3 regions of the Streptomyces sp. NPDC052023 genome follow, and region 2 is predicted to be linked to each of the others. Evidence: riboswitches for the same ligand, from Rfam matches in the RefSeq annotation. Region 2 holds a riboswitch; each other region holds the start of a gene.
What was found. A riboswitch is a leader RNA that binds a small molecule or an ion and turns the genes downstream of it on or off. The one in region 2 is predicted to bind cobalamin.
Positions count from the first base shown of each region.

Region 1: another riboswitch for cobalamin. It lies ahead of ACIHCM_RS30395 (cobalamin biosynthesis protein); the one in region 2 lies ahead of ACIHCM_RS23335 (energy-coupling factor ABC transporter permease).
Region 3: another riboswitch for cobalamin. It lies ahead of metE (5-methyltetrahydropteroyltriglutamate--homocysteine S-methyltransferase); the one in region 2 lies ahead of ACIHCM_RS23335 (energy-coupling factor ABC transporter permease).

Region 1 covers NZ_JBIUBW010000020.1:94,826-99,280, reverse strand. Annotated here, with positions in the region: gene ACIHCM_RS30410 (class II aldolase/adducin family protein) at 1-385, opposite strand, end outside; gene ACIHCM_RS30405 (anion permease) at 713-1,954, shown strand; gene ACIHCM_RS30400 (hypothetical protein) at 1,986-2,207, shown strand; cobalamin riboswitch at 2,390-2,535, shown strand; gene ACIHCM_RS30395 (cobalamin biosynthesis protein) at 2,636-3,586, shown strand; gene ACIHCM_RS30390 (cobyric acid synthase) at 3,583-4,455, shown strand, end outside.
Region 2 covers NZ_JBIUBW010000012.1:25,127-29,581, forward strand. Annotated here, with positions in the region: gene ACIHCM_RS23325 (hypothetical protein) at 1-201, opposite strand, end outside; gene ACIHCM_RS23330 (hypothetical protein) at 951-1,682, opposite strand; cobalamin riboswitch at 2,030-2,215, shown strand; gene ACIHCM_RS23335 (energy-coupling factor ABC transporter permease) at 2,249-2,956, shown strand; gene ACIHCM_RS23340 (energy-coupling factor ABC transporter substrate-binding protein) at 2,953-3,312, shown strand; gene cbiQ (cobalt ECF transporter T component CbiQ) at 3,318-4,067, shown strand; gene ACIHCM_RS23350 (ATP-binding cassette domain-containing protein) at 4,064-4,455, shown strand, end outside.
Region 3 covers NZ_JBIUBW010000005.1:401,861-406,315, forward strand. Annotated here, with positions in the region: gene metE (5-methyltetrahydropteroyltriglutamate--homocysteine S-methyltransferase) at 1-1,820, opposite strand, end outside; cobalamin riboswitch at 1,987-2,211, opposite strand; gene ACIHCM_RS14420 (ATP-binding cassette domain-containing protein) at 2,350-2,985, shown strand; gene ACIHCM_RS14425 (metal ABC transporter permease) at 2,982-3,851, shown strand; gene ACIHCM_RS14430 (metal ABC transporter solute-binding protein, Zn/Mn family) at 3,809-4,455, shown strand, end outside.

The DNA of each region.
Region 1 (4,455 bases), on a different contig from region 2:
CGGCGTGGGTGTGGACGACGGCGCGGGCGTCGGTGGTGCGGTAGACGGCGAGATGCATGGGCAGTTCGCTCGTCGGTACGAGCGTGCCGCGCACCTGCCGCCCGTCGGGGCTCACGCCGGTGATGTCGTCCGGCCCTAGCCGGTCGTAGGGGACACCCGACGGGGTGACGAGGACCGTGTCGCCGACACGTACGGAGACGTTGCCGGACGTTCCGGCGACCAGGCCCTCGGACACGGTCCGGCGCGCGGTGGCCACGAGTTCCTCCCAGGCCCGGGCCTCCTCGTCCGGCACACCGCTCCCCCGCGATTCCGGCGCCCCCTGCGCGCAGCCGTGGACGTCCCGGACATTTCGGACATTCCGCCGCTCTCCACGCTGTTCAGCCATGCCGCGATCCTGCCAGGCGGGCTTCGGCCTGTCCCGGTGCGGGCGCGAGGGCAGGGGGGAACCCCACTGTCCGCCGGGCGACCGGGCGGCGCCCTGCCGGGTGACCATTCTCTCTTTCCACGCGTCCATGACCCGGCTCGAGCGGCCGGCGAAGGGCCTCCGGCCTTACGGAATCCGGGGCCGGCGGTACGGGACCGGGTGCCGTGAGCCCCGAGGGTGCAACGACCCCCTCCCACGGACACCAGCAAGCCCCTCTCAGTTCACCTTTCGTTCACTTAGGTTACCTACGTTCGTCCAGCCAATGACCTCGAACGATTGCCTGGGTAAATGGAAGGCATCTCGCTGATCCTCGCGATTGTGGTGGTAACCGCTCTCGCGTTCGACTTCACGAACGGTTTCCACGACACCGCGAACGCGATGGCCACCACCATCTCGACGGGTGCCCTCAGACCCAAGGTCGCGGTGGCCATGTCCGCCGTCCTCAACCTGGTCGGCGCCTTCCTCTCCGTGGAGGTCGCCAACACGATCTCCAAGGGCCTGGTCGACGAGAGCGGCATCCGTCCCGAGGTCATCTTCGCCGCACTGGTCGGCGCGATCCTGTGGAACCTGCTGACCTGGCTGGTCGGCCTGCCGTCCTCCTCCTCGCACGCGCTGATGGGCGGCCTGATCGGCGCCACGGTCGCCTCGGCCGGCGTCGGTGCCGTGCACGGCGACGTGCTGGTCACCAAGGTGCTGATCCCGGCGATCGCCGCCCCGCTGGTGGCGGGCATCGCGGCCATGCTCGCCACCAGGCTGACGTACACGCTCGGCAGGAAGGCCGACGGGAAGGCCTCCGCGAAGGGTTACCGCGCCGGGCAGATCGCCTCGGCGGGCCTGGTCTCGCTGGCGCACGGCACCAACGACGCACAGAAGACGATGGGCATCATCACCCTCGCCCTGGTCGCGGGCGGCACCCTCGCCCCCGACTCCGACCCGCCCCTGTGGGTCATCCTCTCCGCGGGCATCGCCATCGCGCTCGGCACCTACCTCGGCGGCTGGCGCATCATCCGGACCATGGGCAAGGGCCTGACGGACCTTCAGCCGCAGCAGGGCTTCGCGGCGCAGACCAGTGCCGCGACGGTCATCCTGGCCTCCTCCCACCTGGGCTTCTCGCTCTCCACCACGCACTCGGTCTCCGGTGCGGTGATGGGCGCGGGCCTGGGCCGCAAGGGCGGCGTGGTCCGCTGGTCCACCGCCACCCGGATGTTCGTCGCCTGGGGTCTGACGCTCCCGGCCGCCGCGCTGGTCGGCGCGATCGCCGAGTGGGTGACGGGCTTCGGTCCCTGGGGCACCGCCGTGGTCGCGGTCTTCCTGGTCGTCTCCAGCGCCGCGATCTGGAAGATCTCCCGTCGCGAGGTCGTGGACCACACGAACGTCAACGACGAGGCCGGGGAGCCCGCCGGTGTGGTGACGGCGGCGATGGCCGCGGTGACGCCGCCGCCGGCCGGCACCCCCGTGGACGGCCTCACGGCGACGATCCCCGCACAGAAGACGGCCTCGGAGCCGACGCCCTCTCAGGCCACCGTCTGAGCCTGAGGTCACTGAAGGAAGCAGCAGCAACATGAAGATCGACTGGGCGGCTCTCGGCTCCGTCTTCGGCGTCAGCCTCGTGGTCACCGTGGCCTTGGTGGGCCTGTTCACCCTCGGCGTGGCCGGTCTGTCGCGACGCGAACGGGCGGCGGAGCAGGGGGAGTCGGCGGCGCTCGCGGTCACCGGCGCGTACGCCGCGTTCGCCGCGTGCGCGGTGGCCGTGGGCTACGGGATCTATCTGATCGTCGCCTGACGGCGCTGCGCACTCGTCCGGCCACGTTCTCGCGCCCCGCGCGGCGCCCTCCACGAGGGCCCCGGGCGGGGCGCTTCGCCGTGTGCGGCGAGGGCGGGCGCGGCGTGGGTGAGACCGGTGTCGCCCGTGCCGTGTGGGCCGCAGCACAATCGTCCCGCCGCAGGTCAACGGCAAGTTGACGGCTGTTCTCGCCCCGTGGTGGACTTCCGGGGCCATGTACGGCGGCAGAAGAGGAAGTCCGGTGCGAATCCGGCGCGGTCCCGCCACTGTGACCGGGGAGGTACCTCCCCGGGAGCCAGGAACTCTCGCCTCCGGTCTCGTCGAACCAGGGCGTGGACACCCTGAGTGAGGACATATCGCGATGCCAGGCAGTGCACTGAAGTCCCGTACCGGATCTGTGCCCTTCGACGCAGCCGGCTGAGCCCCCCGTGCGTGCCGATCGCGTGTACGCGTACGGCGCCGCCGCCGGACTCCTCGGCGACCTTCTCCTCGGCGACCCCCGCCGGGGGCATCCGGTCGCCGCGTTCGGCCGGGCCGCCGGGGCCGTGGAACGGCTGCTGTGGCGCGACCACCGCGGGTGGGGCGCGCTGCACGCCGCCGTGTGTGCCGGTGGCGCCGTGGCGCTGGGCGCCGCCGCCCGCCGGGCCGTACGGTCCTCCCCCGCCGCTTCCGTCGCGCTGACCGGCGTCGCCACCTGGGCCGTCGTCGGCGGGACCTCGCTCGGGCGGGAGGCCCGCGCCGTCGGGCGGGCCCTTCAGGCGGGGGACGTCGAGGCGGCGCGGGCGCGGCTGCCGCATCTGTGCGGCCGGGACCCGCAGAGCCTCGACGCGCAGGAGATCGCGCGGGCGGTGGTGGAGTCCGTCGCGGAGAACACGTCCGATGCCGTGGTCGGGGCGCTGGTGTGGGGCGCCGTCGGCGGGGTGCCGGGGCTGCTCGGGTTCCGGGCGGTGAACACGCTGGACGCGATGGTGGGGCACAAGTCGCCGCGCTACCGCAGGTACGGGTGGGCTTCCGCCCGGCTCGACGATCTCGCGGGGTGGCCGGGTGCGCGGCTGACCGCCTCGCTCGCCGTGCTGGCGGGCGGCGATCCGCGCGGGGCCGTGCGGGCCTGGCGGGCTGACGCCGCGAAGCACCCGAGCCCCAATGCCGGGCCCGCGGAGGCGTCGTTCGCGGGGGCGTTGGGGGTGCGGCTCGGGGGGACGTCGTCGTATGCGGGACGGGTCGAGCACCGGCCGGTGCTGAACGGTGGGGGGCGTGGGGTGGAAGTGGGCGACATCGAGCGGGCCGTCCGGTTGTCCCGGCGGGTGAGCTGGCTGGCGCTGGGAGCCGGCGCTGCCGGCGCGTGGCTGCGGGGGCGGCTGCCGGGGAGGGGCGTATGACCGGCCGCGGGCTGCTGGTCGCCGGGACCACCTCCGACGCCGGCAAGAGCGTCGTCACCGCCGGGATCTGCCGCTGGCTGGTGCGGCAGGGCGTCAAGGTCGCGCCCTTCAAGGCGCAGAACATGTCGCTGAATTCGTTCGTCACCCGCGAGGGCGCCGAGATCGGGCGGGCGCAGGCCATGCAGGCGCAGGCGTGCCGGGTGGAGCCGACCGCGCTGATGAATCCCGTGCTGCTCAAGCCGGGCGGGGAGCGCAGCAGCCAGGTGGTGCTGCTGGGCAGGCCGGTCGGGGAGATGAGCGCGCGGGGCTACCACGGCGGGCGGCAGCAGGCGTTGCTGGGCACCGTGCTCGACTGTCTCGCCGAGTTGCGGGGCACGTATGACGCGGTGATCTGTGAGGGGGCCGGGAGCCCGGCCGAGATCAATCTGCGGCGGACCGACATCGTGAACATGGGGATCGCCCGCAACGCCCGGCTTCCCGTGCTCGTGGTCGGCGACATCGACCGCGGCGGTGTCTTCGCCTCGTTCTTCGGGACCGTGGCCCTGTTGTCACCCGAGGACCAGAGGTGCGTCGCCGGGTTCCTCGTCAACAAGTTCCGCGGCGACGTCTCGCTGCTGGAGCCGGGGCTGGACATGCTCAGGTCGCTCACCGGGCGGCGGACGTACGGCGTGCTGCCCTACCGGCACGGGCTCGGCATCGACGAGGAGGACGGGCTGCGGGTCTCGATGCGAGGGACGGTACGCGAGTCCGTCGTCGCGCCGCCCGTCGGCGAGGACGTGCTGCGCGTCGCCGTGTGCGCCCTGCCGCTGATGTCCAACTTCACGGACGTGGACGCCCTCGCCGCCGAACCCGGCGTCGTGGTGCGGTTC
Region 2 (4,455 bases):
AGGACTACCCTCGCCGTTCACCAGGTTCGCACCCAGACCGTTCAGGATGCCCACCTGGCCGAGGATGTCGATGTTCATGTCATGGGATCTGCACCCGCCGCCATGGCCGCCTTCGGACGCTTGGGCGGTGGCCGGAATACCCATGAACCCGACGCCAGCTATGACGGCGGTCGCGACAGCGACCGTACGAATCCTGCGCATATCTCCTCCTTGAACCGAATGGAGCGCGCCATCAGAAGATCCATTCAGCGCTCATTTCGGAGGCTAGAGCGACATCGCGCGGAGCGCTCATCGGGGAAGCCATCCGGAGGTTCCAGTGCTCTGATCGAGGATCAAACGGGTCACATCGGCCTCCTCCGGGCTGACAGCGGGAGGCTGCGGGTCAGGCGGCCATGTTCTGGGCCACCACCAGGAACGGACTGCCCGTCATGGCATCCGCCCGGGTGATCGGTGCCCGCAGCACGTCGGCCTGCTACGGAGGGCCGGTACGGGCGGGCGTGGCGGAGCCCGGGAGTCGTATCCAGCTCCCGGGCCCCTGGGGTGCCACCCAATTGCGCACGCCGGCGGCGTTTAAGAGGACGGATCAGTCATCATGCCGTCGTGTTCTTCCTTTGAACTACCGCACCGTGCGAGAGGTGCAGGCGAGAGTCGAACTCGCATCCGACGGCGTCCGTCCGGCCTCGGTCGATCCGGCGATCGGCGGCGATGCTGAGACTGGAGCGAGAGTCTGAGATTGACCGCGGCTGCCTCTGCCATGTTGGGCTACCCCGGCCCGTTGGTCACGCTGTGCCGGGGGAAGGACTCGAACCTTCACTGTCACCGCTTCTTCAGGCTGAACTTCAGTGTCAGCTTGCGCTCATCACGCGAACCGGTCCTCAATCCGGCCCGCGCCTGGTGCGCACCCCCGCGCTCGCACGCGGGGGCGATCATGGATGCTACCCGCGGCCAGGTCAGCCGAACAGGTAGCCGAACACCACGTCGCCGACGCGCTGGTCGGTGACCTCGGCGCCGTTGGCCTCCTCGCGGGCGAACTTGACGGCCTGCTGGAGCTTCTCGACCCGCTCCACCAGTTCGTTGACCCGTCGCGCCGGGAGGGCACCCGAGAACTTGACCGTCGTCCAGTACCCGATCGGCACGTCCTCGTAGTACACCTCGACCTGCGCCGGGTGCTTCTCGGTCGCCTCCGCCTTGACGTGGTTGCGGGGGACCTTCTTGGTGCGGATCGTGCGGACCGGGTCCGTCTTCCACCAGTCCGTCGACGGGTCGTGGGACCAGGACTCGGCGGCGTCGAGGGTCGGGAGCTTCTTGACGAACGTGTGCAGGTCGGTGAGTTGCTTCTCCAGGAAGAGGAGATAGCTGACCGGGACGTCCGCGACGATCGTCCGGCCGTCGACCGTGACGTCCGCGCGGGCCGTGCAGTTCGCCCAGTCCTTGGTGGCGGTCACGTCGAACAGCCTGGTGAGCGACGCCGACATCTCGCGCAGCACGTCCTCGGCCTGCACCTGGACCCGCGTGGACTCGGGCGGCAGTTGCTCGCCCTCCTCGTCCTTCGGCTGGTACGTGCGTGAGATACCGGCCAGCAGTGCCGGCTTCTGCACCTTCTGGTGCGCCGCGGTGATGTCCTGGAGCGACTTGCTCTTGACGCCCTTTTCGACAGCGATGATCTGGTTCAGCTTCGCCACTTGATCCCCCTTGCGAACAGCAGGAACCTACCTCGCCGTGACGCGTGCTCGCATGCTCTTTTCCGTCCGTCGCGCCCCGGCGTTCCCAGCGCCCTCGTCACCCGGACCCCGGTTCGGCGTACGTCCCCGATCGTTCAACCGCCCTCAATTCACGTACGGGCTATGACCGTTGATGCCCAGCACTTCGGACACGTCCGTTGTACGGGACACGCCCGGGCGCGGGTCGCGAACGCACCGGCCACCGTGGGTCACCGCGGCCGGGCAGGTCACCCCGCCGCCGTGGAGCGCCGCGTGACCAGCGCCTTCGCGCCCCCGGTGCACCGCTTGTCACCACCCCCGGGGGCGCACTACTGTCACCACGCCTTGGTGAACGGGAAATCCGGTGTGATGCCGGTGCGGCCCTCGCCACTGTGATCGGGAAGTCCGGCTCCGGCCCTCAAGGGGCGGCCACTGGGTCCTTGTGACCCGGGAAGGCGGAGCACGGGCGGTGTCACCCGTCAGCCAGGAGACCGGCCGAGGCGCGTTGTACACCATCCACGAGGTGCTGGAGAGGGTCTGCTGAAGCCATGCACATAGCCGAGGGTTTTCTGCCTCCGGCGCACGCGATCGCCTGGGGCGTCGCGTCCGCGCCGTTCGTCGTCCACGGAGTCCGCTCCCTCACCCGAGAGGTGCGGGAACATCCCGAGAGCACCCTGCTCCTCGGCGCCTCGGGCGCCTTCACCTTCGTCCTGTCGGCGCTGAAGCTGCCGTCCGTGACCGGGAGTTGCTCGCATCCCACCGGCACGGGACTGGGCGCCATCCTGTTCCGGCCGCCGGTGATGGCGGTGCTGGGCACCATCACCCTGTTGTTCCAGGCGCTGCTGCTCGCGCACGGCGGGCTGACCACGCTCGGCGCCAACGTCTTCTCGATGGCGATCATCGGGCCGTGGGCCGGCTACGGAATCTACCGGCTGCTGCGGCGGTTCGACGTGCCGCTGATGGTGGCCGTGTTCTTCGGCGCGTTCGTGGCCGACCTGTCCACCTACTGCGTCACCAGCGTCCAGCTGGCGCTCGCCTTTCCCGACCCGAGCAGCGGATTCCTCGGCGCACTCGGCAAGTTCGGCTCCATCTTCGCGGTCACGCAGATCCCGCTCGCGGTCAGCGAGGGGCTGCTGACGGTCCTGGTGATGCGGCTGCTCGTGCAGTCCAGCAAGGGCGAACTGACCAGGCTGGGCGTGCTGCTCACCCAGAAGACCGGCACCCGGAACAACGGCACCGAGGCGGTGGCCCGATGAAGCGCAACACGAGGATCAACCTCCTGCTGCTGATCGCCGTCGCGGCCCTCGCGGTGCTGCCGCTGGTGTTCGGGCTCGGTGACCACAAGGAGGAACCGTTCGCCGGCGCCGACGCCGAGGCGGAGACGGCGATCACCGAGCTGGACCCGGACTACGAGCCCTGGTTCTCGCCGCTGTACGAGCCTCCGTCCGGTGAGATCGAGTCAGGTCTGTTCGCCCTCCAGGCGGCCGTCGGCGCGGGCGCGCTCGCCTACTACTTCGGCGTCCGGCGGGGCCGCCGCCAGGGCGAGGCCCGCGCCGGGGAACAGCAGGGCGCGGTGCGGGTTCCCGGGCACGACGGAGCCGAAGGGGCCTGAGCCTCGTGCTGCCGATCGACGCGGCGGCGCACAGCAGCCGCTGGCGCCGCCGTCATCCCGTGGACAAGGCCGTGCTCGGGCTGGGGCTCACGGTGCTGGCGATCTCGTTGCCGCCCTGGCCGGGGGCGGCGCTGGTGCTGGTGACGGCGCTGGCCGTGCTGCTGGGACCGGCGGGCGTGCCCGGGCGGAGGCTGTGGCGGGCCTACCGGGTGCCGCTGGGGTTCTGCGTCACCGGCGCGCTGCCGCTGCTGGTGCGGGTCGGCGGCCCGGACGGGTTCGCCGCTCTCGCCGGCGGCGGCGCGGTGCGCGCCGGGGAACTGCTGCTGCGGACCTCGGCCGCCTCCCTCGGTGTGCTGCTGTTCGCGTTCACCACCCCGATGTCCGATCTGCTGCCCCGCCTGGTCCGGGCCGGCGTCCCGGCGCCCGTCGTCGACGTGGCGCTGGTGACGTACCGCATGAGCTTTCTGCTCCTGGACTCCGTGCGCCGGATCCGTGACGCGCAGGCGGCCCGTCTCGGGCACACCACGCGCGCCGCCCGGTGGCGGTCGCTGGCCGGGCTCGGCGCCACCGCCTTCGTGCGCGCCTTCGACCGGGCCACGCGCCTGCAGGCCGGGCTCGCCGGGCGCGGCTACGACGGCACGCTGCGGGTGCTGGTGCCCGAGGCCCGCGTCTCCGTGCCGTTCACGGCCGTGAGCGTCGCGCTGCTCGCCGCGCTGGCCGCCCTCACCTTCGTACTCGAAAGGCCGCTGTCATGAGCGAGGCCGCCCCCCTGGTCGCCCTGCGGGGCGCGTCGTTCGCCTACGAGGACGGCCCTGCCGTGCTCAGCGGGCTCGACTTCGAGGTGCGCGAGGGGCGGGCGCTGGCGCTGCTCGGCCGCAACGGCAGCGGCAAGACCACGCTGATGCGGCTGCTCAGCGGCGGACTGAGGCCGCGGGACGGGGAGTTGACGGTGGACGGGACCGCGGTGTCGTACGACCGGAAGGGGCTGACCCGGTTGCGGACCACCGTCCAGCTGGTGGTGCAGGATCCGGACGACCAGTTGTTCGCCGCCTCGGTGGCGCAGGACGTCTCGTTCGGGCCGCTCAACCTGGGGCTGCCGGACGCCGAGGTGCGGGCGCGGGTGGCCCAGGCGCTGGCCGCGCT
Region 3 (4,455 bases), on a different contig from region 2:
CCCGCCGCCTCCAGGTCGCCCACCTCGTCGCGCAGGGCGAGGGCGACCTGGCGTGCGGTGTCGCCGAGGGGCTGGTCGTCGCGGACGAAGGACCAGGCGAGCATGGTGACCGGCCCGGTGAGCATGCCCTTGACCGGACGGCCGGTGAGGGACTGGGCGTACGTCGTCCAGCGCACCGTCATCGGGTCGGGGCGGGAGATGTCGCCGGCCAGGATCGGCGGGCGGACGTACCGGGTGCCGTACGACTGGACCCAGCCGTGCTGGGTGGCGAGGTAGCCGGTGAGCTGCTCGGCGAAGTACTGGACCATGTCGTTGCGTTCGGGCTCGCCGTGCACGAGGACGTCGAGGCCGGTCTTCTCCTGGAAGGCGATCACTTCCTGGATCTCGGACTTGATGCGTTCCTCGTAGCCGGCGTCGTCGATCCGCCCGGCCCGCAGGTCGGCGCGGGCGGCGCGCAGCTCGCCGGTCTGCGGGAAGGAGCCGATGGTCGTGGTCGGCAGCAGGGGCAGGCCGAGGTGGGCGCGCTGGGCGGCGGCCCGCTCGGCGTAGGGCTGGGAGCGGCGGGCGTCGGCCTCCGTGACGGCGGCGGCGCGGGCGCGCACGGCCGGGTCATGGGTGATCGGCGAGCCGGCGCGGGACGCGAGGTCGGCACGGTTGGCGGCCAGCTCCGCCGTGATCGTGTCGGTGCCCTGGGCGAGGCCCTTGGCGAGAGTGACGACCTCGGCGGTCTTCTGCCGGGCGAAGGCGAGCCAGCGCAGGATCTGCGGCTCGATGTCCCGCTCCGGAGCGGTGTCCAGGGGCACGTGCAGCAGCGAGCAGGAGGCGGCCACGTCGACGCGGTCGGCCAGACCCAGCAGGGTGCCGAGGGTGGCCAGGGACTTCTCCAGGTCGTTGACCCAGATGTTGCGGCCGTTGACGACACCGGCGACGAGCCGCTTGCCCGGCAGACCACCGACGGCGGCGAGGGCGTCCAGGTGGGCGGCGGCGGCCTCGGTGAAGTCCAGCGCGAGTCCCTCGACGGGGGCCTTGGCCAGGACCGGCAGGGCGTCGCCGAGCCGGTCGAAGTACGAGGCGACGAGCAACTGGGGCCGGTCGGGCAGGGCGCCGAGCTCGCGGTAGGCGCGGGCCGCGGCGTTCAGTTCGGCGGGCGTGCGGTCCTGGACGAGGGCGGGCTCGTCGAGCTGAACCCACTCGGCGCCCGCCGCGCGCAGGTCGGCGAGGACCTCGGCGTACACCGGCAGGAGCCGGTCCAGCAGCGTGAGCGGCTCGAAGTCCGCGGGGACACCGGGCGCGGGCTTGGCGAGCAGCAGGTACGTGACGGGGCCGACGAGGACCGGGCGGGCCGTCAGACCCAGGGCGAGGGCCTCCTTCAGCTCGGCGACCTGCTTGGTGGAGTCGGCGGCGAACACGGTGTCCGGACCCAGTTCCGGCACCAGGTAGTGGTAGTTGGTGTCGAACCACTTCGTCATCTCCAGCGGCGCCACGTCCTGCGTGCCGCGGGCCATGGCGAAGTAGCCGTCGAGCGCGCCGGCGGTGACGGCCTCCCGGTGCCGGGCGGGGATCGCGCCGACCATCACGGTGGTGTCGAGAACGTGGTCGTAGTACGAGAAGTCGCCGGTCGGCACCTCGTGGATGCCGGCCTCGGCGAGCCGGCGCCAGTTGCCGGCTCGCAGCTCGGCGGCGGTGGCACGGAGGGCGTCGGCGGTGACGCGGCCCTTCCAGTAGCCCTCGATCGCCTTCTTCAGTTCCCGGTTCCGACCCTGGCGGGGGTAGCCGTACACGGTGGCCCGTGCTGCCGCGGCTGCGGACTTCGGTGTCACGGAGATCTCCTTCGCGAGATGAATCCCTGAGATCCCGGGGACGGGACGAGAACGCGAAGGGCGACGGAACCGGAAGGACCCGACCCCGCGCGGCAACGGCACGGTCGATCCGTCTGGTATGTACGCCGACCCGCCCTCGAGGTCACCGGGATGTCCGCGCACGAGGGTTCGCGCGCGGGCAGTTGGCAGGTCTTCGGACTCGCGGGCACGCCTCGTGTCGTACGAGACACCTACTGGCCGTCGCTTCCCAGGCCCACTTCCTCGGGCCCAGTGCGTATGACGGCGGTCGTTCCCACTCACCGCTGCGGGGCAGTCCCGGATTCCCACCGGGTTCCCTCTTACGACGCATCCCGCCTGGCGGACGGGGCGAACCAGCTGCGCGGACCACCCTACGCGGCGTCGCGCGGGTGGGGAGGGCAGGTCCGGCATTCGGATGGTGAAGTCGGACATGAGGAAGTCACGCACCCCGCGATGCCCGGGAACCAACCGCCCTCCGCTTCCGACACCTGTTCAGGAGCGAGGAGGTGGCATGGAAGGACTGGACGTCGTCATGCGCGAGGTCGCCTGCCGGCACGGCCGCGTGGAGGCCGTGCGGGGCGTCGACCTCGACATCGCGGCCGGCGGGCGGGTGGCGCTGACCGGTACCAACGGCTCGGGCAAGACCACGTTGCTGCGGGCCGTGCTCGGCCTGCACCGCCGGGCCGGCGGCCGGATCCTGGTGGGCGGCCGGGACACCCGCAGCGCGGCCGAGTGGGCGTGGCGGCGCCGGGCGTGCGCGTGGATTCCGCAGAAGCCGGCGGTCGGCCGGTTCCCGCTGCCGGCCAGGGAGTTGCTGGCCAGTGGCGGTGCGAAGGCCGAAGCGGTCGAGGCGGCGGCGAAGCTCGGCGTCGGGCAGCTCGTGGACCGGCCGTTGCACACCCTGTCCGGCGGCCAGCTGCAGCGGATGTATCTGGCGCGGGCGGTCGGCTGCGTCGCCGCGGGCGCCGGCGTGCTGCTGGCCGACGAACCCACCGCGGCACTCGACTTCGCCGGGCAGGAGGAGGCGGCCGACGTGCTGCTGTCCCTGCCGGTGACCGTCGTGGTCGTCACCCACGACCGGGCGCTGGCCGACCGCTGCGACCGGGTGCTGGAGATGGCCGCGGGCAGTCTGCGGGAGGTGCGGTGACCGCCCTGGCCGCGGCCGATGTCGGCCAGTTGCTGCAACTCGTTCCGGTCCAGCGCGCGGGTGCCGCCCTGCTGCTGGCGGCCGTGGGCCTGCCCGTGGTCGGCGTCGTGATCGTCGGCCTCGACATCATGCCGGTGCGGTTCGCCATGATGCATGTGGCGCTGCTCGGTATCGCGGTCGGTCTGCTGACCGGGCTCGACCCGATGCTGTGCGCGCTCCTCGCCTGCGCCCTCGCCGGAGCCGGGGTCGCGCCGCTGGCCCGCACTCCGGACGGGCTGTCGGGGGCGATGGGCCTGCTCATGAGCCTGGCGATCGCGGCGGCGCTGCTCGTGCTGGCGGTCTCCGGGGTCAACGCGGCGGGCGCGTTCGCCCTGCTGTGGGGATCGATCCTCTCCGTCGGCACGGCCGACCTGTGGGTGATCGGCGCCCTGGCCGTCGCCGTGCCGGCCCTGTTCTGGTGGCGGCGCCGCGACCTCGCCCTGCTGCTGTACGACCGTGAACTGGCCCTGTCCTCGGGCGTCCGGGTCGAGCGGCTCACCCTGGTGCTGCTCGTCCTGGTCGCGGTGGCCGTCGCCGGAGCCATCAAGCTCACCGGCGCGCTGCTCGTCGACGCCCTCACCCTGCTGCCCGCGCTCGCCGCCCGCCGCCTGGGCACCTCCCTGAAGTCCATCACCGCCTGGGCGGTCGGCATCGGGGTCGCCGTGAACCTCACCGGGTTCCTCGTCGCCCTCCGCTTCGACTGGCCGCCCGGGCCGGTCCTCGTCCTGACCGCCGGCGTGGTCGTCCTCGCCGTCCATCTCATACCCGAACGGAGAATCAGCTCATGGCGCGCACCCGCGTCCGCAACTCTTCCCTCCTCGCACTGACCCTGATCGCGGGGCTCGCCCTGACCTCGACCGGCTGCGGCGGCGACACCGAGTCCGGTTCGGCGCCGTCCGCGTCGTCCGGCGCCAAGGACTCCCCGCCGGTGGTCGTCGCCACCACCACCTGGGAGGCCGCCCTCGCCAAGGCGGCCGGCGCCGGGGACGTGCAGGTCATCGTCCCGCAGTCGGTGCAGCACGCCCCCGACTACGACCCCAGGCCCTCCGACCTCGTGGCGGTGGCGGACGCCGACTACGTCCTCTACGCGCCCTTCGAGCCGTACGCCGCGAAGATCAAGGAGGCGGCCGGTTCCGACGCCGAGCTGGTCGAGGTCGCTCTCGACAACGACGCGGACAAGGCGAAGGCCGAAGTCGCCCGTCTGGCGCAGCTGTTCGGAACCCAGGACGCCGCCGCACGGTGGACCGCCTCCTTCGACTCCGAGTACGCGGCGCTGCAGAAGGGCCTGAAGGCCAAGTGGCCGCAAGGCAAGCAGCCCACCGTCGTCGCCCAGGTGTTCACGACCTGGGCGGCGAAGCTGGCGGGCGCCGAACTCGCCGGTACCTTCGGGCCCGAGGCCGTGACGGCGAAGCAGCTGTCCGAGCTGTCGAG